4 regions of the Erwinia sp. 1181_3 genome follow, and region 3 is predicted to be linked to each of the others. Evidence: predicted binding sites of a transcription regulator. Region 3 holds the regulator's gene; each other region holds the start of a gene.
What was found. Region 3 encodes Fur, which represses iron uptake genes when iron is present. Its sites were predicted from a motif close to ATAATAATGAGAACNACTATCAA; they were not measured.
Positions count from the first base shown of each region.

Region 1: FY046_RS11520 (isochorismate synthase) is a predicted target of Fur. The motif match lies at 5,135-5,157, and genes of this name have one in related genera.
Region 2: FY046_RS05070 (TonB-dependent siderophore receptor) is a predicted target of Fur. The motif match lies at 5,857-5,879, and genes of this name have one in related genera.
Region 4: FY046_RS03665 (TonB-dependent receptor domain-containing protein) is a predicted target of Fur. The motif match lies at 3,132-3,154, and genes of this name have one in related genera.

Region 1 is NZ_VTDE01000003.1:665,688-673,303, reverse strand. It holds gene cgtA (Obg family GTPase CgtA) at 1-181, shown strand, start outside; gene FY046_RS11540 (hotdog fold thioesterase) at 270-680, opposite strand; gene dhbA (2,3-dihydro-2,3-dihydroxybenzoate dehydrogenase) at 682-1,440, opposite strand; gene FY046_RS11530 (isochorismatase family protein) at 1,440-2,294, opposite strand; gene FY046_RS11525 ((2,3-dihydroxybenzoyl)adenylate synthase) at 2,311-3,924, opposite strand; gene FY046_RS11520 (isochorismate synthase) at 3,936-5,111, opposite strand; gene pmrB (two-component system sensor histidine kinase PmrB) at 5,394-6,449, opposite strand; gene pmrA (two-component system response regulator PmrA) at 6,446-7,108, opposite strand; gene dacB (serine-type D-Ala-D-Ala carboxypeptidase) at 7,113-7,616, opposite strand, start outside.
Region 2 is NZ_VTDE01000002.1:147,039-154,654, forward strand. It holds gene FY046_RS05055 (lipoyl protein ligase domain-containing protein) at 1-736, opposite strand, end outside; gene FY046_RS05060 (sigma-54-dependent Fis family transcriptional regulator) at 752-2,698, opposite strand; gene FY046_RS05065 (DUF998 domain-containing protein) at 2,695-3,333, opposite strand; gene FY046_RS05070 (TonB-dependent siderophore receptor) at 3,468-5,654, opposite strand; gene FY046_RS05075 (TonB-dependent siderophore receptor) at 6,161-7,616, opposite strand, start outside.
Region 3 is NZ_VTDE01000002.1:746,847-754,462, reverse strand. It holds gene FY046_RS07920 (MFS transporter) at 1-1,344, shown strand, start outside; gene FY046_RS07915 (hypothetical protein) at 1,332-1,721, shown strand; gene mtr (tryptophan permease) at 1,838-3,085, shown strand; gene fur (ferric iron uptake transcriptional regulator) at 3,190-3,633, opposite strand; gene fldA (flavodoxin FldA) at 4,031-4,561, opposite strand; gene ybfE (LexA regulated protein) at 4,703-4,984, opposite strand; gene ybfF (esterase) at 5,097-5,861, opposite strand; gene seqA (replication initiation negative regulator SeqA) at 6,123-6,668, shown strand; gene pgm (phosphoglucomutase (alpha-D-glucose-1,6-bisphosphate-dependent)) at 6,693-7,616, shown strand, end outside.
Region 4 is NZ_VTDE01000001.1:823,849-831,464, reverse strand. It holds gene FY046_RS03685 (YfbU family protein) at 72-566, shown strand; gene FY046_RS03680 (sugar phosphatase) at 580-1,239, shown strand; gene FY046_RS03675 (RNA polymerase sigma factor) at 1,518-2,018, shown strand; gene FY046_RS03670 (FecR family protein) at 2,102-3,070, shown strand; gene FY046_RS03665 (TonB-dependent receptor domain-containing protein) at 3,243-5,936, shown strand; gene FY046_RS03660 (energy transducer TonB) at 6,109-6,954, shown strand; gene FY046_RS03655 (Slam-dependent surface lipoprotein) at 7,143-7,616, shown strand, end outside.

The sequences.
Region 1 (7,616 bases), on a different contig from region 3:
TAACCCGAAAGAAGCTGAACTGGAAGCTAAACAGCCAGAGAAAGTGGAATTCATGTGGGATGACTATCATCGTCAGCAACTGGAAGAAACCCAGCCAGAAGTTGAAGAAGAAGACGATGACTGGGATGACGATTGGGACGAAGACGACGAAGAAGGTGTCGAAACCGTCTATCAGCGTTAATCTTCGCTAAAAAAATAGGGTGCCACTGGCGCCCTATTTTTTTGTGCTTAATCGCGGCGGTTCTGATGTGGTACCGCGCCTCTGCGCTTTAGCCGATAATGGCGGTTGTCAGTCGTGCAATACAGCACAGCTGATCCTGTGCATTCACAATCTCAATCTGCCAGACCTGGTTCATACTGCCGCTGTGAAGCGCCCTGCAGATGCCGCGTACGGTTCCGCTATAGACCGCACGCAGATGGCTGGCGCTGACTTCAATACCTACCACATTCTGACCTGGCTGCGAACAGAGCCAACCTGCCATTGACCCCAGCGATTCCGCCAACGCCACTGATGCGCCACCGTGCAGCAGCCCAAACGGCTGCTGTGTGCGAGCATCCATGGGCATAGTGGCTTCCAGCCAGTCAGGCTCCAGTCGGGTAAAGACCATACCCAGCCCGGCAATTAGCGTACCTTCTGCCATCTGATTTAGCTCAGTCAGGCTACTTTGTCGTTTCCACATATCAGGCACCCAGAGTGGCTCCGCCATCGACAACAATATCCTGCATCACGATATGGCTGGCGCTGTCGGAGGCGAGGAACAATACCGTGTTGGCGATTTCCTGAGGTTGGGCAATTTTCTGCAACGGAATACCCAGTTTGTACTGATCGGGGTAGCCGGCGATCATCTGCTGTTCGTCTTCCGGTTTATGCCACAGGCTCCGTTGCATCGCGGTGTCTGTGGAACCGGGTGAAACGATATTGCAGCGGACACCAAAGGGAGCCATTTCCAGCCCGACAGTAAGGCACAGGCTACGCAGGGCTGCTTTAGAAGCACCATAAGCTGACATACCGATACGCGGCGCGTGTGCCGCATTGGAGGCAACAGTGACAATCGCGCCGGCACGTTGCTGACGGAACAGTGGCAGTGTTTGCTGGAACAGATTGAATGCCCCCCCGGCGTTGACGGCCATGCAGGCCTGCCAGTCCTCCACCGCGAGTTCTTCGGTGCTGCCAGTACGTAAAATACCGGCAGCATTCACCAGCACATCAAGGCGGGGTGTATCTGACAGCAGGCGCTGACAGACACGTTTCACCTGATCGGCATCGGAAATATCGACAATGGCGCGCTGGAAGGGGTAATCGTTTTGCGAAAACTGTTTATCAAACCCCACCACAGAGGCACCCGCAGCAACAAATGCCAGTGCAGTATGATAACCAATCCCCTGGCCCGCCCCGGTGATCCACACCTGTTTATTGCTGAAGTCAAAACGGCATGACATTACGCAGGCTCCCTCGACAGCAGTGCCCACCAGCCATCAATACTGGGATTTTTTGCCAGGGCGATGAAGTCGATATCGCTATGCACCTGGCGCCAGCGGGCTGCCAGCGCCATCATGCGCACCGAATCCAGTCCGTAATCCACCAGATTTTCGCTATCAAGGAGATCATCGCTGTCTTCATCCAGCAGGGGCAGGACCACGGCACGTAGCTGCTCTTTGCTTTGTGGCAGTGGCAGCAGGGTTTCCGTCATCACAACGCGGCCGCTGCGACCGGCTGTATAGGTCAGCGACATCATATGTTCTTCGCGGCTGAAGTCAGCCAGGGCGTCAGCCACCATAAATGGCTTGATGTTACGCATAAAGGCGTCGGTCGCGGTGGTCAGACAGCCAATGTGGGCATATACGCCACAGATAATCAGCTGGTCGCGTCCGGTTTCATTCAGGATCGATTCCAGCGGTGAGCGATGAAATGCGCTGTAACGCCATTTCACCAGCACCTGGTCATGTTCATCCGGTGCCAGTGCAGCCACGACTTTCTGCTGATCAGGGTGTTTGTTGAGGCCAGGTCCCCACATGTCGTTTAGCAGAGCACGATCTTCAGCACTTTGCTCATTGGGCTGTGCGGTGTAGAACACCGGGATCCCCTGGGATTTGCAGTACTCGCGTAACCGGGCAATATTGGCGACGACTTGTTCAATCAGCGGGCTGTCTTCACCCCAAAAATTGAGGAAATACTCCTGCATATCGTGGATCAGTAACGCGGCACGCGCCGGTTCAAAGGCCCAGGTCACTTTATTGGCTGGCAGTTCGGCTGCGGTTGGCAGCGCGTAAGAATTTAACGTTGGAATAGCCATTACTCTCTCCTGAAAATTATCCGTTCTGCTGAGCGGCCAGCTGCTGGCGCAGGCGTTTTTTGTCCACTTTTCCCACCGGGGTGAGCGGTAGCTCATCGACACATTCAATGCGATCCGGCAGCTTGAATTCCGCCACGCCCAGTTCACGCAGATGACGACGTAAGACCACCGGTTTTAGCGCACGACGCGCGACAATAAACGCACAGCTTTTCTCACCCATCAGGTTGTCTTCCATGGACACCAGCGCAGCATGGATCACGTCTTCATGGCGCAGTAGCAGATTTTCGATCTCTTCCGCTGCGATCTTTTCGCCACCCCGGTTGATCTGATCCTTCTCGCGCCCCTGAACGGTGATGTAGCCGTCTGCAGCGATGGCGATCAGATCGCCGGAGCAGTAGAAACCCTGATCATCGAAGCTGGCAGCATTGTGCTCCGGGCTATTGTAGTAACCACGGAAGGTATAAGGGCCGCGCGTCATCAGGCGGCCGGTTTCTCCCGCGGGCAGTGGCTGACCCTGCTCATCCGCGACCCAAACCTCGTCGTCGTCAGAGATCGGACGGCCCTGCGTAGTGAGAATATGCTGCTGGTCATCGTCCAGGCGGGTGTAGTTCACCAGACCTTCGGCCATGCCAAAGACCTGCTGGAGCTGGCAGCCAATTTCTTTCTGGATACGTGAAGCCAGTGATTCACTGAGCTTGGCACCACCAACTTGTAACAGTGCCAGTGATGTCAGTGCACGGTTGCTGCCCCATTCCTGAATTGCCTGTAACCACAGACTGACGGCGGGTGGCACCAGTGCCGCCACGTTAACCTGATGTTGTTCAATCAGCGGGAAGCAGAGGTTGGCACTGGGATCGTTCGCCATTACCACACAGCCACCCGCGTAAAACACGCCGAGGGAGCCTGGTGAGCTCATCGCATAGTTATGGGCGGCGGGCAGGGCATTCAGATAACGAGTCTGTGCGTTGAACTCACAGATCTCAACGCTGCCACGAATACTGTAGTAATAATCATTGTGGGTACGTGGGATCAGTTTCGGGGTTCCGGTACTGCCGCCGGAGAGCTGAAAGAAGGCCACTTCATCGGCAGCAGAGGGGCTGGCTATAAAATCGCCGGCATCTGCATCAATCAGGCCTGACAGTGAAAGCGCAACGTTGTTTTCATTGTGCAACGCCACGACCTTCAGCGCCGGGAAATCCTGCCGGAGCTGATTGAGATAATCATCGTTGCTAAACAGGCTGTGCTGGCGGTCGGCAATCAACAGCGCGGGCTGAATTTGCAGCGCGTAGGCGCTCAGTTCGTTGCGTTGATGACTGAATAGTGCGTTAACAGGGGCGACGCCAATTTTCAGCAAGGCAAAAAAGGTGACGTAGAATTCTGCAACGTTACCCAGTTGTACCAGTGCCGTGTCACCTGACTTCAGACCACGGCGTTGCAGCGAGGCTGCCAGGCGATCGGACTGCTGTGCCAGATCGTGGTAGCGATAACGGCGCGTGCCGTCAATCACGGCTACGGCGCTGCTGCCAGCGTGACGTTGCAGAATGTCCGTTAACGGCAGATCCAGCCAGTAACCTTTTGCGCGATACTGTGTGGCCAGATCGTCCGGCCAGCGAGAATAAGGGATGGTCATGACAGCACTCTTTAGTTCAGGCCAAAAGCCCGTAGCATGGTGTTGAGTTTGACGCCGGTTTCCCGCCATTCGGATTCCGGGCTGGAGGCCGGAACGATACCGGCACCGGCAAACAGACGAACGCGGTTACCGTTCACTTTGCCGCAGCGGATGGTGACGACCCATTCACCGTTGCCGTGCTCATCGCACCAGCCGACAATGCCGCCAAAGAGGCCCCGATTGAACGGTTCCAGTTCAGCAATCAGTTTCTGGGCAGTGGTATGCGGGAAGCCGCTCAGCGCAGGCGTTGGATGCAGCAGGCAGGCCAGTGACAGTGCCGTATCGGCTTTCTGGCTCACTTCACCTTCAATCGCGGTGCCCAGATGCCAGAGCGTCGAGGTGGTCAACAGCTCCGGGGTCGCTGGCAGGGCAAGGTAAGCGCTGCGGGGTTGCAGCACATCGCGCATGGCATCGGTCACCAGCTTATGCTCGTAGCGATCCTTGGTGGATGCCATCAGCAGTTGCCCGGCCTGACGATCTTTCTGTGCATCACTTTCACGACGCGCCGATCCGGCCAGTGGATGGGTGTAATAGCGGCTGTCATGCTTGCGCATCAGCAACTCCGGGCTGGCCCCCAGCAATGAACCCCCTTCCGGTAGTGCAACATGGAAGTTATAGCTTCCCGGATTCTGCGTCATCAGGCGCGTCATCAGGTTGGCAATATCGATCTTCTCAGTAGTGACGATTTCCATCAGGCGTGACAGCACCACTTTGTCCAACTGCTTCGTTGTGGTCGCGTCAACGGCCTGGGCGACCATCTGCATAAAGGCGTCCTGCTCTGGCAGAGCAGTACGGCGCATGACGTCAGGAAGCTCACTCTTTGGCGCGCCCATTTGTTGCAGATACGCCTTGCCATCGAAGTACTGGCTGGACTCAGGGATAAACAGGGAAGAAGGCTGGCTGGCATCGAAGGGGATCGCCCCGACGAGCACGGGGTGAGCAATTCCCTGGCGTTTCGCATCAAGGAATCGTTGCCGGATTTCGTGTTGAAATTCGCTCTGTAGCGCTTCGCCACCGAATGCAGGGGTGGTGACGGTGGTAAAGCAGCCCTGTGCTGCCAGACTGCGCCAGGGAGACATAAAGAAAAAACCACTGGCGGCTGCCTGTGAGGCAAACTGTAGCGTACTTTCTGACGTTAACGATTCCATTGGGCATCCTCATTTAAATGATAAACGTAGTAAGAACTATTATCATTTGCTTTCAGGTGCAGTAAACTACGTCGATTATTGTGGAGTGTCAATAAAGGTAAATTAATTTAATTATCGTAAAGACATCCTTACACGGTGGGTGCTGTACGCGAGCCGTGCTGCCATTACCTGTGAAAAGGGGGGCCAGAGGAATCCACATAAAAGGTAAGCATTGCTGATTAAATGCCCGTGGGATAACGCCCGTGGGATAACAGAGGATGTTAGGCGGGTAGCAGGAAACGTTTAGTCAAGCTGATGGGGTAACCAGCAGCTGGCTTTGAGGCCACTGCGATCGCTACGGTTCGTCAGACTGAGGTGCCCACGATGGATTTGCACAATGCGCTGGACGATATTCAGGCCAAGTCCGCTACCACCATAGCGACGATCCATTCGACGGAAGGCTTTGATGGCATCGTTTACCATACTGGCATCAATGCCGGAGCCTTCATCGTGGACACTGACCTGGCTTCCGGTTTCCTCATCTTCCACCAGCAACGTAATCGTGCTGCCCTCTGGACTGTAACGTGAGGCATTCTCCAGCAGGTTACGCAGCATCAGCCTCAGCAAGATGGCATCGCCCTGTACCGTGCGTATTGTCGTGCTGCTAACAATAAGATGCTGCTGACGCAGGGCCAGTAGTTCATCCATTTCCTGGCGTAGCGGGTCAATGACATCATGCCAGCTCAGGGTCTGATAATGGCCGCTGGCCAGTGCCTGACCGGCGCGTGACAACATCAGGAGCTGCTCAATAACATGCATCAGTTGATCGATGCGCTCAACCAGCATCGGCCCCTGTTTTACCCCTTCCTGCTCCAGCAGCTCAAGGTGTAACCGCAGACCTGCCAGCGGCGTACGCAGCTCGTGTGCAGCATCGGCGGTGAACAGCCGCTCCTGCTGCAGCGTATTATCAAGACGGCCCAGCAGCTGGTTTAACGCCCCGGTGACCGCCACAATTTCATCCATTTCTGAATGCAGCGGCAGGGGAGAGAGATTGTCAGCAGAGCGGGTAACCAGGTTTTGTTGAAGCGATCTGAGCGGGCGAATAATCCAGCTGATTGCCCAGAATGAAAGCAGCAGGGTAAAGCAGACCATCACCAGCGAAGGCAGAAGCAGAGAGGCGATGGCCTCGCGGATTTCATTTTCTACCTGATCATTACGAGCGTGTGCAGAGAGGGTCTCATTGACCAGAAAACTGATCTGTTCGCGGCTTTCATGCCACAGCCAGAGCGCGCTCATCAACTGGCAGCTCAACAGAATGAGCGTCAGCATAATCAATAAACGTCGACGCATACTGTTCATGCGCGTTCTTCCAGGCGATAGCCAACGCCACGTACGGTTTTAATCCGGTCTTTCCCCAGCTTACGCCGCAGATTATGGATATGGACTTCAAGGGTATTTGAGCCGGTATCATCTTGCCAGCTGTAGAGATCCTGCAGGAGTGTTTCCCGGTGCACCGTTTGACCAATGCGCATCAGTAGACGCGTTAACAGAGAAAACTCTTTAGGTGTCACCTCGATGGGGTGATTATCGACGGCGACCTGTTGCGAAGAGAGGTTAAGTGCGAGGTCGCCATGCTGTAACAGGTTATCGCTTCTTCCCTGATAGCGACGGATCAGCGCACGGACGCGGGCTTTCAGCTCAACCAGTGCAAAGGGTTTGATCAGATAGTCATCTGCTCCGGCATCCAGCCCGTCAACACGGTCAGATAATGCATCGCGTGCTGTCAGGATCAATACTGGCAGATCAACCTGCTCTTTGCGCCACTGCCGCAGCAGATCGGCACCATCACGATCCGGCAACCCAAGATCCAGAACAATCAGGCTGTACTGACCGCTGTTCAAATACGCAATGGCCTGCGCGGCGCTGGCCGCACAGTCCACAGCATAACCTTCACCCGTCAGGGCTAGGGTTAACCCCTGTTGCAGGAGCGTATCATCTTCAACGATCAGTATTTTCATTGGCTCAATTATTTTGATAAACGTCTTTGTACAAGCGGCTTTCGAAACGAACCAAAGGAATACGGCGCTGGCGCTGATCTTCCGGTGGCACAGCGTATCCTGACAGGAACTGCACAAAGGCAACACGTTGTCCGCTGGCGGTTGTCATAAAGCCAGCCAGGTTATACACACCCTGTAAAGACCCCGTTTTTGCCGATACCTTGCCATCAACACCAGCTTCGTGCAGACCGCCGCGATAGCGTAATGTGCCGTCATAACCCGCTAAGGGTAGCATCGAAATATAATTTAATTGCTCATCATTCTGCGCAATATATTGCAGTACCTGCATCATGGTTGCCGGAGAGATCAGATCGTGACGCGACAGCCCGGATCCATCGACCTGAATGCTGTTACCCAGATCGATATTCGCCTTCTGACGCAGGATCTGACGGACTGCATCCGATCCTGCCCGCCATGTACCCGGCACGCCAAAGCGTTCATGGCCGATGGTGCGGAAAACGGTGTCAGC
Region 2 (7,616 bases), 600 kb from region 3:
TCGCGATCAGCGCGTCAACCACCTCATCACGCAAATACGGATGCCGGGCTGACAGCCTCTGCGCCACACTGACCGTTTTTGATGCCTGATAAAAACGCCCGCTTCCCAGCGCCGCCTCAAACTGATTCGCATGGCGATGTGCCGCCGCTAAATCACAGTCCACCAGCAGAACCGCATGGGCCAGTACCACATGGCGACGCGGAGCATCGGCATCACTGTCAGGGATTGCCCGCCAGTATTGTGCCGTTCCGGCGATTTTCCTCGCCTGCTGCCCTTCGCCACAGGCGAGGTTAAAGCGCCCGTCGCAGAACGATCCTTCCACCGCCTGCCAGCCCGTCACCACGCCCAGCGCACCCAGCGCATCACTTAAAATCGCGCACAGATGACGATACACCTCTTCCGCAGCCTCACCGAGGGTACGCGCGATCGGATACGCCAGGCTGAGGTTGATGATGCCCGGCCCCTGCGGCACCAGCCCGCCGCCGGATTTACGCAGAAACACCGGGCATCCGGCAGCAGCAAACTGCTCGCGCACCTGGTCCAGCGCGGTAAAACGTCGGTAACTTGAGGGCACCACCAGCGACTGCGGTCCATACCACAGCTGTGCCACCTTGTGGCCTGCAGCGGCCAGCGGAAACAGCCCGTCTTCAGCCTCGGTCGGGTCCGCGCAGTACACTAGTCGTCCCTGCGGCAACATAAACGGGCCGTCACCTGCTACCTGAACGCTTTTCTTCATCGTCATCTCTTCCCGTTACGCAGGCTGAGTGTTGGGCGACTGAATGCCATATCGCTGCATCCGGCGGTACAGCGTCATCCGGCTGATGCCCAGCTGGCGCGCCACGGCGCTGTGGTTCCAGCGTGCGGCACGCAGGCAGGCCACCAGCTGTTGCCCTTCGTCCGGCAGCGCCTGCACCTCTTTCGGGCTTTCCTGAACTAACGTTAACGGGGCAGTAATGCCGATGCCGTCAGGCAGATCCCCCGCTTCAATCTGGTTAGCGTCGGCCATCGCCACCGCGTAGTCCAGCGCATTGCTCAGTTCACGCAGGTTACCCGGCCAGCCGTGCTGATGCAGGCACTGACGCGCCGCTGCGGACAGTCGGGCTTTGCCCGCCAGCATGTTGTCGATTAACCAGTCGAGATCCTGACGGTTGCGCAGTGCAGGCAGGGTGATACGCGCCCCCTGCAAACGCCAGAACAGATCGGCGCGAAAACGCCCCTGCTCCACCAGCTCCTCAAGCACATGATGTGAAGCCGAAATCACACGGATATCCACCGCAACCGGGCGTGAAGCCCCGACCGGCAGCACCTCCTGCTCGGCCAGCACGCGCAGCAACCGCGTCTGCATCTCCAGCGGCATATCACCGATCTCATCAAGGAACAGCGTGCCGCCGTCGGCTTCCTGGACCAGGCCGCGCCGCGCTTTGCTGCCCGCCCCGGAGAAACTGCCCGGCAGATGACCAAACAGCACACTTTCAATCAAGGTCGCGGGGATCGCGGCACAGTTCACCGCAATAAACGGCTGCCCACTGCGCTGGCTGGACTGATGGAAAGCGCGGGCAAAATACTCTTTGCCGCTGCCCGTTTCCCCCTGCACCACCAGATGCAGCGGCGCACTCAGTAAGCGCGAGGCACGCTGTAACTGCTGCTGCAATGCAGGATCGCCGCCCGTGAGGGCCGCCAGCGGCGCAGGCAGTGCGGCGGGCGTGGTGATCGCCGTGCGCTCCGGGCGGCGTGCGGGCTGCACCGCCGTCACATACAGCCTCTCACCGCTGCGCAGCCGATCCAGCGTGCCCTGACGACCGCTGGCGCTGGCCAGCCAGTCCGGCAAACTGTCTATCGAAGTATTAAACAGCTGTTCAATCGGCATCCCGAGCAGCATGCTGCGGCAGTGCGGCAGCGGCGCATCAATGCCCAGCTCTTTCTCCAGCATCCGCTGCGCACGGTGGTTATGCCCGATCACCCGGCCATCGGCATCAAAAGCAATAAGGTAATCCGGGCTGACCTCGACAAACGGCGAGGACGGGCTGAGTTTCAGCACCCAGTCGGCACGGTGGCGATGCTCAAACCAGGCATTTTCAATCTGGTGGGCATGCATCCGCGCAATCTGTAACGCCAGCTGCTGGCCGGATTTCGGCTGCGGCGAGGTCAGTGCGGAGATATCCAGGATGGCGTTAAGCTGCCCCTGCGGATCGAACAGCGGCACGGCCGAACAGGAGAGTGCAATATGCGTGGCATCGAAATGGTCGTTGTGATGTACGGTCAGCGCTTTCCCGGTCGCCAGCGCCGTGCCAACCGCACAGGTGCCCGCCCAGGCTTCCGACCATTGCGCCCCCAGGAACAGGCCAGCGCGACGCAGGCTGATTTCAGCACTGTCATCCCCCAGATAGTCCACCGTCACCCCGTGGGCATCCGTCAGCAACACCACATAGCCCGCCGGAGCAATCTGCTGGTATAACCGGCTCAAACCGTGCCGGGCAATATGGCGAAACTCTTCAAGATGCTCGCGATGCTCTCGCAGCTCCTGCCAGGGGAGAATGCGCGCCGCCTGCATACGGCTGGGATCAAGTCCGTGACTTTCCACGCAGCGTTGCCAGGAGTCACGGATCGTCTGGTCATACTGACGCTGCACCAGATGCCGGGCATCTTCGCGGGTGCAGGCAAGCACGGTGGCAATATGTTCACGCTGACTCTGATTCACAACACGCTCCTTTTGAACCGGTAAGACAGTAACAGCAATGAAAATCCGCTCACCACCTGCCAGAGGGTGATGGGATAGACCGCCGCACGCTCAATGATGCCGATCGGCAACGCTACGTACGGGATGAGCACCATACAGAGTAAGCCGACCATTCCCAGCAGCAGGCTAAACCCGGCATACACAGGTGCGCAACGGCGCAACGCCAGGCCTGTGGCGATCAGGCACAGATTACCCCCGCCAATCGCCATCACCGCACCTGCCTGATGCAATGTCACCCCATCAGCTTCCCCACCGCTGTGGAATAGCGCGATCATAACGCCGCCAATGCCATGCAGGCCGCCTGCCAGCAACGCCACCCACCCCATTCCCCCTGACAGCTGCGGCCGCAACAGTAAGCAAGCCAGCAAAAACAGCACGCCTTCCACCGCAAATCCGGCATTCATCACGTTATGCAGCGGTGAGCAAATCTGCGGCCCGCATTCAGGAATGCCGAGATCACTAATATAGTTGTGGCTGTAGCGATAGGCCGGATGATGCCAGGCCAGCGCGCTGGTACGTTCGGCCAGCAGATACAGCAATCCCCCGGCGGCGAAACAGCACGCGCCTGCACGGCTGCGGCCCGATAACTGCGACATGTTTCTCTCCTGTTACTGGCAGCATTCAGTCTGACAGAGCGTCAAAAAAAAACCACCCCGGCTGGGGTGGTAAAAGATGATAATTCGCTGGACGAGGCGTGTACGCGTCACCTCGTCGTCAGACGATTCGCGGCTTACCAGCGATAGTTCACCGATGCCACCACATTGCGGCCTGAACCATAGAAACAGGCTTCGCTGTTGCTACAGGATGCCACGTAGTGTTTGTCAGTCAGGTTCTGCACATTCAGTTGAACCGTGGTGCCTTTCAGGCTGGAAACTGCCTCGCCCAGTTCATATTTTGCCATCGCATCGTACAGCGTGAAGTGCGGTACTTCGTTGGTTCCGGTGCTGTCCGCCGGGGCATCACCGGTGTAACGCACACCCGTACCTACGGTCAGCCCACTCAGAGCCCCATTCAGGAAGCTGTAGCTGCCCCAGGCCGATGCCGCATGACGCGGAATGCTGGCCGGGGTACGTCCAAGTTGAGCGGTTGTGTAAGTCTCTTTTGTCACCGCATCGGTATAGGTATAAGCCGCCATCAGTTTGACTTCCGGCAACGGCTGGGCATGCACTTCCATTTCCACGCCGTTAGAGTCAACCTTACCGATCTGCTCGTTGTAACCGGTCACCGTATTCGCCGAGGTGATGTTTTTCTGAGTGATATCAAACACCGACACGGTCATCACGGTATTGGAACCCGGCGGCTGGTATTTCACCCCCACTTCGGTCTGCTCCCCTGTTGTCGGCTTAAACGGATCGGTTCCCGGTGCGCCATTGCTCAGGTTCGGTTCAAACGAGGTGCTGTAACTGATGTACGGCGACAGACCGTTATCGAAGGCGTACAACAGCCCGGCACGGCCGGTAAAGGCGCTGTCATTATTCTTCACGTCGGTGCCGTTCAGGCGGTTAATCGTACGGATTTGCGACCAGTCGTTGCGGCCGGACAGGACCAGGTTCCAGTTATTCCACTCCATCTGATCCTGCAGGTAGACCCCAACCTGATGCAGCTGCTTCACGGTGTTAATGCTGGGGGTAAAATCATCCTCATTCACATCAACACGACCAGGATTTGCCCAGTCGAGCTGGTACTGGGTCGAGGTATGGCGTGACAGGGTGCTGGCAACGCGGCTCCAGCGATAATCCAGCCCACCGAGCACGGTATGGCCGACATCACCGGTATCAAACAGCCCTTTGAGGTGGTTATCGACACCGAATTCGTTCGTCATCACCGTTTCATGTTGCGGGCGACGTTCAATGGTGTGGTCGTTGAGGTCGGAGCTGGTGGTGTAGACCATATATTTATAGTCTTCATCACGATGGGTATAGCGCAGGTTCTGGGTAAACGATAGCGCTTCATTGAAGCTGTGGTCAAATTCGTAGCCAATGGAGGCCTGTTCCCGCTTGTTACCATAGTAGTTCGGGTCGTTGATATTCAGGTCATACGGGATATACCCGGTGCTGGCTTCTTTCAACGTCCCGACCATCGGCAGGAAGTTACGCGATCCGGCTTTCGGGTCGTTCTGGTAGCTGGTTAACAGGGTAAAGCTGGTATCGGCATTCGGCAGCCAGGTGATGGCGGGCGCTATTGCCACGCGTTCCTGTTTATTGTTTTTCACTTCTTCATGTCTGGTGCTGGCAATACCGTTAAGACGATAAAACAGCGTGTTGTCATCGTTCAGCTTACCGCCAAAATCAAAGGCCGCTTCGCCCAGATGATGATTGCCGGTGCTGAGCTGCACTTCGCGAACGGCTTCAGCCGTCGGGCGCTTGCTGGTCATGATCACCAGGCCACCCGGGCTGACCTGGCCGTATAACACCCCTGCAGGGCCATGGACCATCTCCACGCGCTCCAGCAACCACGGGTCAACCTGCCCGGCTCCCCCGCTGGAGCTGGAAAGACCAAAGTGCAGACCATCCAGCAGTTTTGGCGCGTAGCGGAAGCCACGGCTGATAATTTCGTCGTTACGGTTGGAGTTACCGCGATAGTTGGTCACCACACCGCTGGTATAACTGAGGGCATCGGAAACCGATGCTGCCGCCTGGTCATCCATCTGCTCGCGTGTCACCACCGAAATCGATTGCGGGGTTTTGCGCAGCGGGGTGGGGGTTTTGGTGCCTGAAGCGCTCTCTTTCGCCACAATACCACTGTTTCGCCCCGTCACGCTCTCCTGGGACTCCGCCGTCACCGTCAGCGTGTTGTCAGTGGCGGACTGCGCCAGCGGCGCCGCCAGCAGTGAAGACGCCAGCAACAGGCACAGGGTGGTATTTCCAGAGTGTACTGCCACACCAGGGCGCGCCTGGGTTTTTATCTTCTTCAACATAGTTGTGTTATCTCGTCTGAAACAGCCTTGTCTACGAAAGAAACCAGTAAAGCCCGCCAACCCATTAGATTTACTGATTGGCCGTAGCTAACTTCAGGAATGGCACGGATCATTAACGTCCGAACGCACCCTCTGCTTATGAAAAAAAACCTTACTAAATGAAGAGTTACCTCTTACCTGTGTGAAGTTCCGACGCATACTAATGCAAATGTAAATCACTCTCAATAACATTTGTATTAGCATTTCTTATTACACAAATAACTGGCATGGACGATAAAAAGTAACAACATGTAAACTAAAGAAAAAATCAGTGTGATTTATAACGGTTCGGCTAAACAGACTGGCGTCAGAAAAAAGCAGGACGTGCGGTGAGGGAACGATCAGGTAAAAAAATAGCCACCCCGTCTGGGGTGGCTAAAAGGATGATAATGAAGCTTGTCAGGAACGCGGTTCTCTGTGGAACCCCGCTTTAGTTCAAAGTGGCGACGAACGCCCTGCTCTACCCATTACCAGCGGTAATTAACAGAAGCAACAAACGTACGGCCTGCACCGTAGAAACATGCCCACTGACCCGCACAAGATGACACATAGTGCTCATCCGTCAGGTTCTGCGCATTGAACTGTAAGGTGGTCCCTTTCAGAGTCGGGACAGCCTGGCCCAGTTCATATTTCACCATCGCATCGTACAGGGTGTAATGCGGCACATAGTATTCGCCGATATCATCACCCGGAGCTTTACCCACATAACGAACGCCGGTACCCATAGTCAAACCATTCAGCACACCATCAAGGAAGCTGTAACTACCCCAGGCTGAAGCAGCATGACGCGGGATAGCATTTGGGCTGTGACCGACTTTATCCGGATCTGTTGAGCTCTTGGTCACCACATCGGTATAGGTATAAGCGGTAGTCAGCTTAATTTCCGGCGTTGGCTGCACATGAAGTTCTGTCTCAATACCCTGAGAGTTGACCTTACCAATCTGCTCGTAAGCACTGGTCAGACGGTTATAAGAGGTGACGTTCTTCTGGTTAATATCAAACCAGGAGACTGTCATCATCGCATTCACGCCCACTGGCTGGAATTTCACCCCGATTTCCGTCTGTTCACCGGTGGTCGGTTTCAGCGGATCGGCACCTGCCGCCGCCTGCTCCAGCACCGGTTCAAACGAGGTGCTGTAGCTGACATACGGTGAAATACCGTTATCGAATGCATACAGCAGTCCGGCACGCCCTGTGAACGCGCTGTCATTATAAGTGATATCTGAACCCCCGGCTGTGAGGTCCTTGTTGCTCACCTGCGACCAGTCATTACGACCTGACAGCAGCAGGTTCCAGTTATTCCACTCCAGCTGATCCTGGACATAAACACCGTACTGGTTCAGGGATTTCTTGGTATGGGTGGCCAGCTCCAACAAACTTTCATCAACCTCTACACGGCTCGGGTTGCTCCAGTCCATCGGGTAACTGCTGCCGTAGTCACGATACAGTTTGCTATCAATATGCGAGTAGCGGTAATCGAAACCGCCCAGGACGGTATGCTTCACTTCACCGGTATCGAATAGCCCTTTCAACTGATTGTCGACGTTGAATTCGTTAGTCATCGCCGTTTCATGCTGCGCCAGACGCGTCAGTGTACGGTTGCCGTCATCCACGTTGTAGACCAGATATTTGTAGTCTTCATTGCGGTGGCTGTAACGCAGGTTCTGGGTAAACGATACCGCTTCATTAAAGCTGTGCTCCAGGCTGTAACCGATAGAGGTCTGTTCACGCTTTGACTTAGTAAAGTCAGAGTCGCTGACGTTCAGGTCATAAGGAACATAGCCAGCAGCGGTAGAATAGAGCGTCCCTGCGCGTGGCAAGAAGTTACGCGAACCCGCTTTCGGGTCATTCTGGTAGCTGGTTAACAGCGTAAAGCTGGTGTCTTCATTTGGCAGCCAGGTGATCGCTGGCGCAATCGCCATA
Region 3 (7,616 bases):
CGCATAGCAGTAATTTTCCTGCTCGGCTTCTTTATTGATTGTATTAATATTTTTATGTCGGCGATTGCGCTGCCGGAGATGGCGGGAGAACTGCGTATAGCCAGCGGTTCGCTCGGCTGGGTGGCCAACAGCTATATACTCGGCTTGACGGTGATTATCCCAATAAGCAGCTGGCTTGCCGGGCGTTATGGTGCTCGCCGGGTGCTGGTGGCCTCGATGTTGCTGTTCAGCCTGGCGGCACTGGGCTGCGGTCTGGCAGATACGTTTATCACGTTGGTAATGTGGCGTTTTGTACAGGGTATGGCGGGAGGGTTGCTCATCCCGGTGGGGCAGGCTCTGACATTTAATCTGTTTAAGGGCAAGGAACGGGCAACCATATCGACCCTGATTATGAGCGTGGCATTGATTGCGCCAGCACTGTCGCCGCTGCTGGGCGGCATGATTGTCGACAGCCTCTCATGGCGCTGGATTTTCTGGTGCAATATTCCGTTCAGCCTGATGGCCGCTGCGCTGGCCGCGCTGTGGGTGCAGCGTGAAACGCGGGTGGCAGTCCGGCCTGATATCCGTGGCATTCTGCTGGTGTGCCTGGCACTGGCTGCCGTTCTGCTTGGGTTGTCGCAGCTTGCGGAGGCGGGGTCTCTTATTTCTGCATCGTTATGGCTGCTGGCCGCGTTGGGCCTGGCTATCGGCTATTTGCGCCATTACCATCGTCAACCCCAGGCGGTGATTGATTTGAAGCTGTTGCGTAATCCCCGGCTAAAGCTGGCGGTGGTCATTTACTACGCCGTGCCGGGCATCTTCACCGGTGTGAACCTGCTCAACATTTTTTATCTGCAACAGTGCCTGCATTTTTCTGCCGAACGTTGTGGAGCATTTATGCTGCTGTACGGTGGTGGGGCACTGGTGGCGATGCTGGTATGTGGTCGTCTTTACCATTGTCTGGGCGCACTGACCCTGTTCAGCTGTGGGTTGGTCTTACATGCAGGCGGCATCGTGCTGCTGGCGCTGGTACAGAGTCCCGAACAGGTGATGCTATTGAATGCGGCTTATCTGCTGATGGGGATTGGCGGTGGAATCAGTGCCAATACGGCACAAACCAGTGCTCTGACTGATTTTCACGATGAGCAGATGACGCGGGCCAGTGTGATATGGAATATTAATCGTCAGCTTTCATTCAGCCTCGGCGCCGCATTGTTTACACTGCTGTTTACGTTGATGAGCCGCCACTATTCTGCTGCTCAGTCTTATCATCAGGTCTTTGTTGTTGCCGCAGTTACCGGCCTGTTCCCCTTGTGGATGATTTATCGCCACGCCCGTCATAAGGATGTTGTATGTCAGCGTTAACCGAAAAAGCCTGTGAAAGTATCATTGTACTGCATCAGCTTATTGAGAAAGTGTTTCACGGAGATGGGAGCTTTGTCCCTGAGCTGTTGCGACATTTTGAACCCGATTTTATCATGGTCGCGCCCAGCGGAAAAAGTCTGTCGATGGAGGAGGTGACTGCGCTGTTCACTCGTCTGGTCGGCGAACGGCAGGGTGTTGCTATCACGATTGAACACTGCAAAGTGATCTCTCAGTTTGGCCAGGAAGTAGCGATCCAGTATCACGAGCTACAACAGCAGGGTGATAATCATACCCACCGTATTTCACTGGCGGTGATTGATTGTGGTTGTACGCCACCTCGCTGGCGCTATTTGCAGGAAACAATGGTGGTCAGTTAATTACTGTACTAGTTCGTGAGTGTGATTCTGTGTAGACTATGCGGCATTCTTGCCGTTTAGCCAGTGGATTATCCCGGTTTATGGCATGTTATTTATTGCATTCGCTAAGGGATTTCATGGCTACACCTGCTTCTGCTGTTCGTCTGCCGTCAACACTCTGGGGGGCGTTGATTATCAGTGGCACCATTATTGGTGCCGGGATGTTCTCGCTGCCGGTAGTGATGTCCGGTGCCTGGTTTGCCTGGTCCTCCGCGCTGCTGATCGTGACCTGGTTCTGTATGCTGCTGTCCGGATTACTGTATCTGGAAGCCAGCCTGCATTATCCCATCGGGGCGAGTTTTGATACGGTCACACGCGATTTACTTGGGCGTGGCTGGAACCTGATCAACGGTTTGTCCGTGGTCTTTGTGCTGGGGATCCTCACCTATGCGTACATTTCTGCCAGTGGCGCGATTATTCAGCACAGCCTTAATCAATTAAATGTCGGAATATCGGCACGTATGGCTGGGCTGCTCTTTACGCTACTGGTGGCGCTGTTTATCTGGCTGGGAACAGCGGTTGTCAGCCGGATGACGCTGATTTTTCTCGGCGCGAAGATCCTCACCTTTTTGATGATTTTTGGCGGCCTGCTGTGGCATGTTCAGCCGGCTATTCTGCTCGACAGCCAGGGAGCCGATCGCGATTATCTGCGATATCTCTGGATAGTGGTGCCGTTTTGTCTGGCCTCCTTCGGCTACCATGGCAACATTGCCGGGTTGACGACTTACTACCATAAGAATGCAGGCCGCGTGAGCCGTTGCCTGATTTACGGCACGCTGCTGGCTCTGATGATTTACTTTATCTGGATCATCGGCACGATGGGCAATATTCCCCGCAGCGAATTTAAAGCGATTGCCGCGCAAGGCGGTAATATTGACGTACTGGTGGGGGCGTTATCCGGCGTACTGCACAATCGCTCTCTGAATCTGTTACTGGATATCTTCTCTAACTTCGCCGTTGCCTGTTCATTCCTCGGTGTCAGTCTTGGCTTTTTTGATTACCTTGCCGATCTCTTTAAACTGGATAACTCCGCGTCCGGAAGATTAAAAACCACGCTGCTGACGTTTATTCTGCCGCTAACGGCCGCGATGATCTGGCCCAACGGTTTTCTGCTGGCAATCGGTTATGCCGGGCTGGCCGCGACGTTGTGGGCTGTTGTCACGCCAGCGCTACTAGCCTGGCAGTCACGTCGACGTTTTGCCACTGCCACGTGGCGAGTCAGAGGGGGGATGGCACCGATTGTGCTGGTTCTGCTGTTTGGTGCACTGAATGCCGTGGTCTCGTTGCTTTCATATGGTGGCTGGCTGCCGCTCTATACGCGATAACCTTTTGAGACAGATTGGCAGCGTTTTAGCCGGGAGGAATCGCTATAACGCAGGCATAAAAAAACCGGTGGCAAGCCACCGGTTTTTACACTGAACAGTGCAGATTATTTGTCGTGCAGAGTCTCGTCTTCACGACAGTCACCCAGAGAACAATGGCCATAAAGATACAGGCTATGGTTGCTCAGTTTGATACCGTGACGCGTGGCGATTTCACGCTGACGTTCCTCAATGTATTCGTCTCTGAACTCAATAACTTTACCGCAGTCCAGGCAGATCAGGTGATCGTGATGGTGCTGCTGAGTCAGTTCGAAAACGGATTTACCGCCTTCAAAGTTATGGCGGGTAACGATCCCCGCATCATCAAATTGGTTCAGCACGCGGTAAACGGTGGCCAGACCAATTTCTTCGCCCATATCAATCAGGCGTTTGTACAAGTCTTCCGCACTGACATGATGGCCCTCTGGTTCCTGAAGCACTTCCAGAATTTTCAGTCGGGGAAGCGTGACTTTCAGGCCGGCCTTCTTTAATGCGGTGTTATTGTCAGTCATGCGGATATTGTCCTGTTACTTTGCTAGTCACTTAGTGGCTGAAAAGCCCTGAACATCGGTCGACGCTAAAAGATGAGTGCGTCTCAGTATAGAACTGATACTCCGAAATGAAAACCATAAGGGGTGCCTGAAACCGCAATGGATGTAAGGATAAGTGTCATTACATCCAGGGTAGCACGCGCCCGAATTAGGCTGGGTTAACATTTCAATCTGCATCATCTTCACCGCTCTTTGGGCGACTCACATCCTCAAAGAGTGGGGCAGGTGCTGAGTAAGCGGGTAACCGATGGGGTTATTGTACAGTTTTGCAGATGAAAGTTACAAACATGTATCTATTACTTCTATAGGAAAAACCACTTACTTGATGTGAGATAGCTCCCACATCAAGCGGCTATGGTTATGCTTCGATGATATCTTTTAGCTGAAGTTCATCAAAAATTTGTTTTACCCACTTTTCAACGCGTTCGTTGGTGAGCTCTGGCTGGCGATCTTCATCAATGGCCAGGCCAAGGAAATGGTTATCATCTGCCATGCCTTTCGAGGCCTCGAAATGGTAGCCTTCGCTCGGCCAGTGGCCGACAATCACTGCGCCGTTCGGCTCAATGATGTCGCGGATGGTGCCCATTGCATCGCAGAAATACTCGGAATAGTCTTCCTGATCGCCGCAACCAAACAGCGCAACCAGTTTACCGTTGAAGTCGATTTCTTCCAGCGTTGGGAAGAAGTCATCCCAGTCGCACTGGGCTTCACCGTAGTACCAGGTTGGGATGCCAAGCAGCAGAATATCAAAGGCTTCAAGGTCTTCTTTGCTGCTTTTAGCAATATCACGAACTTCTGCAACATCTTTCCCCAGTTGCTTCTGGATCATTTTTGCAATGTTTTCGGTATTGCCTGTATCGCTACCAAAGAAAATGCCGACGAGTGCCATGAGTTTAATAACCTCTTGAATCTTAATGATATGGTGACTGCTGATTTTTTCGCAGATATCGCTAATGATAACAGACCGTCGTGAGCGGATAAATGAGTAATGCTGCCGGTTTTGTCGCTGAGTGCTAAGGCCCTGATACCATCAGGACGGATGACGTTGCAACTGTTCCAGCAGCATTTCTTCGATCAGTTCACTGCGGCTGATATTGCGCTCGAAAGCTAGCTGATTCAGGACATCAACCGCGTCGCTGTTCATTTTCAGTTCGACACGCTTCAGGCCGCGCACTTTATCGCGCTTGAGCTGATTGCGTTTGTTGATACGCAACTGCTCATCACGCGTCAGCGGATTAGTCTTGGGTCGTCCCGGACGTCGTTCATCTGCAAACAGATCGATCGTTGTGCGGTCCGTGTTCTCTTTTGCCATAGGAATCGTAATACTGAAAGGCTGGATTGCTGATGAATAGGGCCGTTATGCCGTCTGATAATCAGCAGCGGCAAAATTTTAGCGCGCCATCATACCCCAGCGAAAATGGTTTTCACAGCGCTAAAAAACGTCGGATTGCACGTAATACCGCATCGGGTTTCTCAGCATGTACCCAATGCCCTGCGCCGGTGATGACATGGGCACGCGCCTGCGGGAACTGGGTTAACAGTGCATCGCGATATGCATCGGCCAAATAGGGAGAACGCTCCCCACGAATGAACAGCACAGGATGTGACCAGGGGGCCAATGGCTCCCAGCCAATGATGTTTTCATAACATGCCAGCAGCGCCGGAACGTTGAAACGCCAAACACCCTCGTGGAACGACTTGAGTAAAAACTGGATAACGCCTTCTTCACTGATACTTTGACGCATCAGGGCAGTAGCTTCGCTGCGCGTGGTGATACCGGCCTCAGTCACCGCATTCAGTGCGGCAAAAATATCGTCATGATGACGCGTGGTGTAGGCCACAGGAGCGATATCAATCACTACGATCTCCTCAACACGATCGGGCGCCAGTGCGGTAATCGCCATGGCGATCTTCCCCCCCATCGAGTGACCGATCACGCTGAAACGATCGACCTGCATCGCGTCAAGCGTGTCCAGGACATCCTGAGCCATTAACGCATAATCCATCTGTTGCGCACGCGGAGACAAACCGTGGTTGCGGACATCGAGTTGAATCAAACGGCGATCGTCTTTTAATCCCCGGGCCAGTACGCCGAGGTTATCCAGGCTACCAAATAAACCGTGGATCAATACCAGTGGAAGCCCGTCAGTGGCGGATTGTTCAGATTGCAGGCGAAAATTCAAATTCATAGAGAAAGTTCTTACAGTTGGCACCAAGGCTTAGGGTATCATGGATCCCACAATTTCTGCCGCTGGCGCGAATGGCGGGTATGATCTTTTTGCGGCATATTCCGACTTTTGCCCTGAAACGGGTCTGGCGCTACACCCTGGCGGGATTTAACTTTATAATCCTGATGTTAGAACTGGATCGGCTCAACGTCATGATGGTTGCGTGGATTGTTGTCCCCGAACAACCGGTTCTGATACTAGCAACAACCGTACTGGATAAAGATGAAAACGATAGAAGTCGACGAAGAGCTATACCGTTATATTGCCAGCCACACTCAGCATATTGGTGAAAGCGCATCCGATATTTTGCGCCGTATGCTGAAGTTCACTGCGGGTCAAACTGCTCCTGTGGCGGCGAATGCTGCAGCGGCAGCCAAAGAACCTGCCGCTGCAGGTATTAAATCTGAATCCCGACCGCAGGATCGTGTTCGTGCGGTACGTGAGCTGTTGCTTTCGGATGAGTACGCGGAGCAGAAGCGTGCAGTGAATCGCTTTATGCTGATTCTATCGACTTTATACAGTCTGGATGCCAAAACGTTTGGCGCAGCGACTGAGTCTCTGCAAGGTCGTACGCGTGTTTACTTCGCGGGCAACCAGCAAACGTTGGTAGAGAATGGCACCCATACCAAGCCGCAGCACGTTCCGGGCACACCGTATTGGGTGATCACCAACACAAATACTGACCGTAAGCGCAGCATGGTGGAACACATTATGTTGTCGATGCAGTTCCCGGTGGAGCTGACAGAGAAAGTTTGCGGTACCCTCTAACTGAAGCGTCAGGGAGAAGCGCCAATGGCCAATCACCCCCGTGCCGGGCAACCCGCCCAGCAGAGCGATTTGATTAACGTTGCACAATTAACATCTCAATATTATGTCCTGCAGCCTGAACTGGGTAACGCAGAGCATGCGGTGAAATTTGGCACTTCCGGCCATCGCGGTAGCGCGGGCCGTCATAGCTTCAACGAGACGCACATTCTGGCCATCGCGCAGGCGATTGCGGAAGAACGCAAAAAGAACGGTGTAACCGGTCCTTGTTTTGTGGGTAAAGATACGCACGCGTTGTCTGAACCGGCCATCATCTCGGTATTGGAAGTGCTTACCGCTAACGGTGTTGATGTGATCGTTCAGCAGGATAACGGCTATACGCCGACCCCTGCGATCTCCAATGCGATCCTTGAACACAACAAAACCGGTGGTGCTCAGGCTGATGGTATCGTCATCACGCCTTCACACAATCCACCTGAAGATGGCGGTATTAAATACAATCCACCAAACGGTGGCCCGGCCGATACGAACGTCACGAAAGTGGTGGAAGATCGCGCTAACGCTCTGATCAAAGACAGCCTGAAAGAAGTGAAACGCATAACGCTGGATCAGGCCTGGGCCAGCGGTCACTTGACGGAAAAAGATCTGATCCAGCCTTATATTGAAGGTCTGGCTCAGATCGTTGATATTCCGGCGATCCAGAAAGCCGGTCTGAAGATTGGCGTTGATCCGCTGGGCGGTTCAGGGATTGCCTACTGGCAGCGTATTGCGGAGTTCTACAATCTTGATTTGACCATCGTTAACGATGCTGTCGATCAGACTTTCCGCTTTATGCACCTTGACCACGATGGTGTGATCCGCATGGACTGCTCGTCTGAGTCGGCGATGGCGGGTTTGCTGGCGTTGCGTGACAAGTTCGACCTGGCCTTTGCCAACGATCCTGATTATGAC
Region 4 (7,616 bases), on a different contig from region 3:
AGAAGCCTTTCCCCTCGCTATGCGATCCTTGTGCAACTTTCAGATTGCCCCCCGTGGCCGAGGAGCCCCAAATGGATATGACCCACGCACAGCGTTTAATTCTTTCCAATCAATACCAGTTAATGGCGATGCTCGATCCCGATAATGCGGCGCGTCATCGTCGCTATCAGACTATTGTCGAACGCGGTTACGGCCTGCAACTGCGCGAGCTGGATAATGAATTCAGCCAGCTGCCGGAAGCGGAATGCCGCACGCTGGTCGCGATGATGGAGATGTATCACGCGCTGCATGTTTCCTGGACTAATCTGAAAGAGCCTCAGGGGGTTGAAGCGCGTCGCCTGGTATTCCTGGGTTTTGATGCCGCCACAGAAGGGCGTTACCTCGGCTACGTGCGCTTTCTGGTGAATGTGGAAGGGCGTTACGGTCATTTTTCCGCGGGCAACCACGAGTTTAATGCTCAGGTGCCGATGTGGGAAAAGTATCAACGGATGCTGGCTGTGTGGCACAATTGTCCCCGACAGTACCATCTGAGTGCGAATGAGATCGCGCAAGTTATCAACGCCTGAGAAGGAAGATGCAGTGAAGTGTAAAGGTTTTCTGTTTGATCTGGATGGCACGTTAGTCGACTCACTTACGGTCGTTGAACGTGCCTGGAAAAACTGGGGTAAGCGCCACGGGATTGACCCGGACGAAGTGCTTGGTTTCATCCACGGTAAGCAGGCTATTACCTCACTGCGCCATTTTATGGCCGGGGCGTCAGCAGACGCCATTCAGCAGGAGTTTATCGCCCTGGAAAAAATGGAAGCCGAAGACACGGACGGGATTGTGGCGTTGCCGGGTGCGCTAGCGTTGCTGGCGCAGCTTGATGAAATGGACATCCCCTGGGCCATCGTGACCTCCGGTTCTGTGCCTGTGGCCAGCGCCCGTCATGCGGCGGCAGGGCTGCCAGCTCCTGCCGCGTTTGTTACCGCAGAACGTGTCGAGCGCGGTAAACCTGAACCTGATGCCTATTTACTGGGTGCACAGCTGCTGGACCTGGAGCCGGAAGAGTGTGTGGTGGTAGAAGATGCCGCAGCGGGCATTCTCTCCGGACTGAGCGCAGGCTGCCATGTGATTGCCGTGAACGTGCCCGTTGATGCACCCCGTCTGGAAGATGTGGATATGGTACTCACCTCGCTGGATGAGCTTATCATCCATAAAAATGCTGATGGCAGCGTTAATATTCACCGTAAACATTAATTCTTTTCAGCCCTGCTCTCGCGGGGCTTTTTATTTCCCCCCTGGTTCCCCCTGGTTCCCCCTGGTTCCCCGTGGTAAAAAAAACAACATAAATGTCACACCAATTTTAATGTTAATAAGAATCATTATCATTTTTATATTTTTTTCTATATTCTTACCGAAAACGAACAAATAGCGACCCGCGCAACCGCGTGCTGGTCCTCTCCAGGGTACTTTTTTATGGTGTGCATTAACGTTGCTTGTGCTCGCTTTAAACTTCCGGCTCCCGGGGTGGCGCTATGCTGAACCTCAAATTGCTCTTCCAGAAGCACGCGCACGAGATCCAGCAGTTTCTTCAGAAACGCGGGCACGGGCCTGATGTGGCCGCCGATCTGACCCAGGATACTTTCCTGCGCATCCTCAGTTCGGCACCGCAAAAGGATGATAACCCGCGTGCGTGGCTGCACCGGGTGGCACGTAACCTCTCGGTTGACCTCTATCGCCGCCAGCAGATTGTCACCATAGAAGAGATGCCGGAAGAGGACTTCTATGCCATTGCTGACCCGCTCTCCGGGCCGGAACGGACCTTTGGTGCGCGTCAGGATCTGCAAATACTGAACGATGCGCTGCATGAGCTGCCGTTACAAACTCAGCAGGCTTTCCGCCTGTATCGTTTAGGGGAGATGACGATTAACGAGGTGGCAGAGGAGCTGGATATTTCTATTTCCCACTGCTGGAAACTGATTCAACGCGCCTACCTTCATCTGCGCGTGAAATTGAACGATGCGCATAAGCAATGAACTAAAATAAGCAAACGCATCTCTTATCCATTACAGTATGAATGCTCTTTTTGCCGACGCGCCAGCGAACCGGATTTGCTCAGATGACTGGAAACATGTCGCAGGACGATAAACTGTTTGAAGAAGCCTTCGACCTGATCATCATGTTGCAGGCTGGCAAGGATACCCCGCAGGTGCGCGATCTGATTCAGGTCTGGCGCGCGCGTGGCCCTGCCCATGAAGCGGCCTGGCGCGAGGCGATGCATATTCACAGCCTGTCCGGCGATTTGCTGCATGTTTCCCCCTCCACCGTTGTGCCCCTTCCTTCCCGACCGGGATTATCCCGTCGTCGTTTTCTGCTGGGGGCAACTGCAGTTGCTGCTGCGGGGGCTCTGTTGGCAGTGGCGGGACCCCAACTGCTGCTTAACCTTCGTGCTGACAACGTGACGGCGACCGCAGAAGTGAAACATCTGCGGCTGGAGGACGGAACCGCTATCGCGCTGGGACCGGACAGTGCCGTTCGTTATCATTTTACCCCGCAGGAACGCCGTATTGAGCTGCTCTCCGGGATGGCGTGGATTGATGTTGCCGCTGACGACATGCGTACTTTTCGCGCGGTGGCGCGTGATATGCAGGTCAGTACTTTCGACAGTGCTTTCGATTTGAGCCAGGAGAGTTCGCTGCTGAATGTCAGCGTCGGGCGCGGCAGTGCTGAAGTGCTTATCGCGGGTAACAGTGACCCGGTCAGTCCGCAGCTGGGTGCCGGTGACTGGCTGACCCTGGATCTGCACAGCCAGTTGATCGAACATGGTCATCATTCTGCTGATGCCGCCGGTGCCTGGCAGGACGGTACGCTGGTGGTGGACGGCGAAACATTATCATCAGTGGTCGCACGCATTGCGCGCTGGCAGCCGGGCAAGGTGGTGATGGCCAGCAGCCGCCTTGGTCATCAGCGTATTAGCGGTGTCTATAATCTGAGTGACCCCTTGAGCGCCTTGCAGGCTGCGGTGCAGCCTCGTGGTGGCAAAGTGCATGAACTGAGTCCGTGGCTGACGGTAATCGCCACGATCTGACCGAAAAAGACCTTCCTCCCTACGTTTTCATTCTCCCCCAAAATAGTTTTGTAAAAAAAACATCTTAATGAGAAAAATTGTCATTCCCATTCGTTGTATCTGACAGAGCGTGCTGGCTGTCACCTGCATCATCGGCCGCTTACAAAATAACAATATTTTGCCGAGGGGATTTATGATTTCGTCAGTTGAAGTTCGCCTTGCACGTCGTGTCGGTACCCGACTGTTAAGCGCAACGCTTTTAGGTTCACTTTCGTTGCCGCTGGTGGTGCTGTCTCACAGTGCACACGCAGAAGCCGCACAGCAAATTTCATTCAGCATCCCGGCCGGTTCACTGTCCGGCGCGCTGGCCGCGTTTGGCCGCCAGTCCGGTATGCAGATCAGTTATCCACCAGAAATGGCGGCCGGGAAGACATCTCCGGGTATCTCCACCACCACCACGTCTGACGCCGCGTTGAACCGGTTGTTGCAGGGCAGTGGGCTACAGGCAAACTTCAGCGGCAACACGGTCACACTGAATACGGCTTCAGCATCCAATGCCGACGATGATGCCCTGATGCTGGGCACCATTACCGTGACCGCTAAAGCAGGTGGAACGCCAGCGGACGCACCCTATGAAAGTGCCGGTTCCAGAGCGTATCTCTCTGGCGAACAGGTGGAGCGTTTTCGCGGCACCTCGGTAGGCGACTTCCTCTCTGGTGTACCCGGTGTGCTGAATGGTGATGCCCGCAACTCAGGGGCGCTGGATGTGAACATACGTGGTATGCAGGGACAGGGACGAGCACCGGTTATTGTCGATGGATCCAGCCAGGAGACCAGCATTTATCAGGGATATAATGGATCGAACTCACGTACCTATATTGACCCGGATTTTATTGGTTCCGTCGAGATTGAAAAGGGTGCCAGCATGGGTGCCGATGCCACTGGTGCCATCGGTGGGGTGGTGCGCGTCAGTACCATCGGTGTACAGGATATTTTGCTGCCGGGCGAAAGTCTGGGGGTACGTATTAAGGGCGGCTTTAACAGCAACAGTGGTCATGTTTCTGCGGAAGGTACCCGTGCGGGCATGAAAAAATCGTTCGGCTATGCTGGCGATAGTCCGACTTATGACCAGATGTATTATAAGAATGACACCCGGCGTCCGGGGTTACTGGAGGCAACGGGCGGTTCCGGAAGTATTGCGGTGGCAGGGACGAGCGACTATTTTGACGGTGTAGCTGCCTATGCCCGGCGCTACAACGGTAACTACTACGCGGGTAAGCACGGTGGCGGCCAGCCCCGGGTGACGACCAAAGTGGATCTCTATGGTAATAACACCTTAGTCAACGGCGGCATTGGACCTTACCGTGGCGGAGAGCAGGTGCTGAATACCTCGCTGGATAACGAATCCTGGCTGCTGAAAGGCAAGCTGAAGATGGTGAATAACCAGACGCTGGAACTGGGATATTCAAAATACATCAGTGACTACGGCTATCAGCTGGGATCGACGTATTTTATCACCCCCTCTTTCTATCAGGGACGGCTGAGTAATATCACGCTAGATACCTGGACTGCGCGTTATCAGTGGCAGCCCGATGATACCGATCTGATTAACCTCAAAGTGAACACGTTTTACAATCAGGTGGATAACCGTGCTAATGCCACCAGCTACAATGAAACGCTGGGCACTCTGACCTCTACCGCTATGCTGGTCGGTGCGGATCGCTGGGGTGCCACCGCATCGAATACCTCACTGTTCACCACGCCTGTCGGGGATGTCAGCGTTGAGCTGGGCGGAGGTTATACACGTGAAGATGTTGGCACACCGAGGGGTGTTACATTTGTCGATGATCTTTCGGTGGTCATGCCACAACCGCGCGAGGGTAATCGCCGCGAGAGTAATGCCTTTACCACACTGGAATGGAAACCGCAGGAATGGCTGACACTGAACGGCCATGTGCGCTATCAGCACTATAAAACCCTGGATGAGGCGCCAACCCTGGAAACACCGTATGAGCGTACCGATAAAGGCTGGTCACGGATTATCAGTGCAACGGTTGAGCCGTTTGAAGGTGTGAAACCTTATGTGAAGTACAGCAATGTCATGCGCAACCCCAGTATCTTTGAGTCACTGACCAGCCCGTCATTTGGCGTGCCGGTGGCGGATAACGCCGTGAAACCGGAACAGGCACGCAGCTATGAGGCCGGAATTAACATTCTGCGCGATGGCGTACTGATGAAAGAAGACAAACTGCGCCTGCATGCGGCGTATTTTGATAACCAGGTTGATAATTACATTACCCGTTCCAATGTCCCTATGGAGACGCCGTGGTTCACCTGGTATGCGCTGGGACGCATTAACCTGAAGTCAGCCGAGATGCGCGGTTTTGAAGTTTCCGCTGAGTATGACACCGGCAAAGTGTTCGGCAGTGTGGGCTGGAACCACTATACCCATGTGATGTTCTGCGCGGTGCCGGGCAGTATTAATCCTGAATATACCGAGTGTGCAGCCGGGGGGATTTACAACAGCTTCGCGCTTCAACAGGTACCGCCGAAAGATACGGTGACGGTGAATCTGGGAAGCCGTTTCCTCGATGACAAGCTGACCGTGGGTTCACGTGTTAACTGGATCGGCAGCCGCTACACCGAGGGAATTGGTGATGGCAGTGAGAAAACCACACAGTCACTGGGTGTCGGCTCAATTCAGCCTTCTCGCTGGCGTCCGTATGCGCTGGTTGACCTGTACGCCAGTTATAAGCTGAACAGGAATACGACGTTTGATTTGACCGTTGATAACCTGACCGACCGTTATTATGTCGAGGCGATGAGTATCTCACCGCAGGCCGGTCCAGGCAGGACACTGCGCGGTAGTGTGACGATGAAGTTCTGATAGCCTTTTGCGGGCGGGGGAAACCCCGCCCGTTTTCTTTTTTTCATTTAAATCAAAAAACGTTGTCTTCACTGAGAAAAAAAAGCCGCGCCGTTCGTTTTATTAGTAAGAAGCAAGATGCCAGGCAATCAACCCGAGAGGGGTGAAAGAATAAAAACAGGTTGGGGGTGGTATGCAAGGCGTACTCGGGCCGGAAAGTCAGCAAGATTCTCCGCTGTGGTTAACGGGTGGTCTGCTGGCGCTGGCACTACATGGCGGTCTGGCAGTCTGGTGGATGTGGACGCCACCGCCGGTTGCTGCTGACGATGCCCCTCCCGCAGCCATTATGATTGAAATCGCCGATACGGCGCAGGCTGTACAGACGCAGCAGAACAATATCACCACGGAAAAGGTGGATGCCCAGGCCAGTCAGGCGCAGAACAAAGAAGAAGCGCAGAGCGATGGCGCAGCGGCACCCGCGCAAGCACAGCCGCAGCCATCATTGAAGGACCCAGAAAAACCGCTGCCTGTCGTGGAAAAAACGGTGATGACCCAGTCAGCCGCCCGGGCATCGAAAAGTAAAAAAGATGAACAACGCAAGGCGCAGCAGAAAAGGCAGCATCAGCAAAAACAGCAACAAGAGCAGCAACGCGAGCAAGCGGCATCAGCCCAGAGCGTTCAGGCACAGGTACAGGCGCAGCAGGCATTACGTAACGCCGCCCGCCAGACCGTCGCCAGCAACGCGCTGTCACCCCAACAGAGGGCGACCTGGATGAGCAAAGTGATGGCCCATCTGGAGAAGCGCAAACGCTATCCTCAGGCGGCACAGGATCGCGGACAGCAGGGGGTGGCGACCGTCGAATTTACCCTTGATGGTCAGGGAAATGTACAGACGGTAGCACTCAGAAAGGGCGTGGGTTTTAGTGCACTGGATAATGAAGTGTTGTCTCTGTTACGCCGTGCTTCACCGGTACCGGCACCGCCAGATGGTGAACCGAAACGACTTACCGCACAGATTCAGTTCTTCCCGCGTTCGTAGCGCGTGAGGCAGTTACCATGGGGATATTCCGCTTTTTCCGGGGTAACTACGCTCTTATATGTAAATGCAAATACATATCATTGTGATTTGTATTTAATTTTTTTGACCGGAGCCGCTGGTGTAACACGTAAGGGCGGCTCTAAATTTGCAGTTAACCGTTGTAAATCATCTTTTTAAGGAGAGTTCCAATGTTTGCAAAGAATAAAGTGGTTCTGGCTTTGGCAATTTTGGCGACAACAGGTGTGGCACAGGCAGCGGTCATTGTCGGGGGGACCAGTGCCAGCAGTAACCTGCTTATTGGTCAGGCTGGAACGACGACGCCTGCTGTTGCAGGGGCGGGAGTGAGCGGGCAGTTAAACAGTGCCATCACGGCTTTCAGCCATTTCACGTTACCGATGTTCAAAAACAGTGGGAACGATGGCTACAAATTCTCCGGTAAACAACTGACGGCTATCGGCGTTCCTGGTCATGGTGGCCTGGGGGTCTGGTCATTTGCCAAGGTGGGAACCCAGGATGTGTGGTTCGGTGAGTGGGATGCAGAAGGGACGGCTGTCGGTAGCAAAGTTAATGGCACTCATACCGCATTTTACGTAGGGAACAATGGGAATGTTGCCACCACGCTGCCAACCACTGGTCCAGTGACCTATGCGGTGAAATCCATC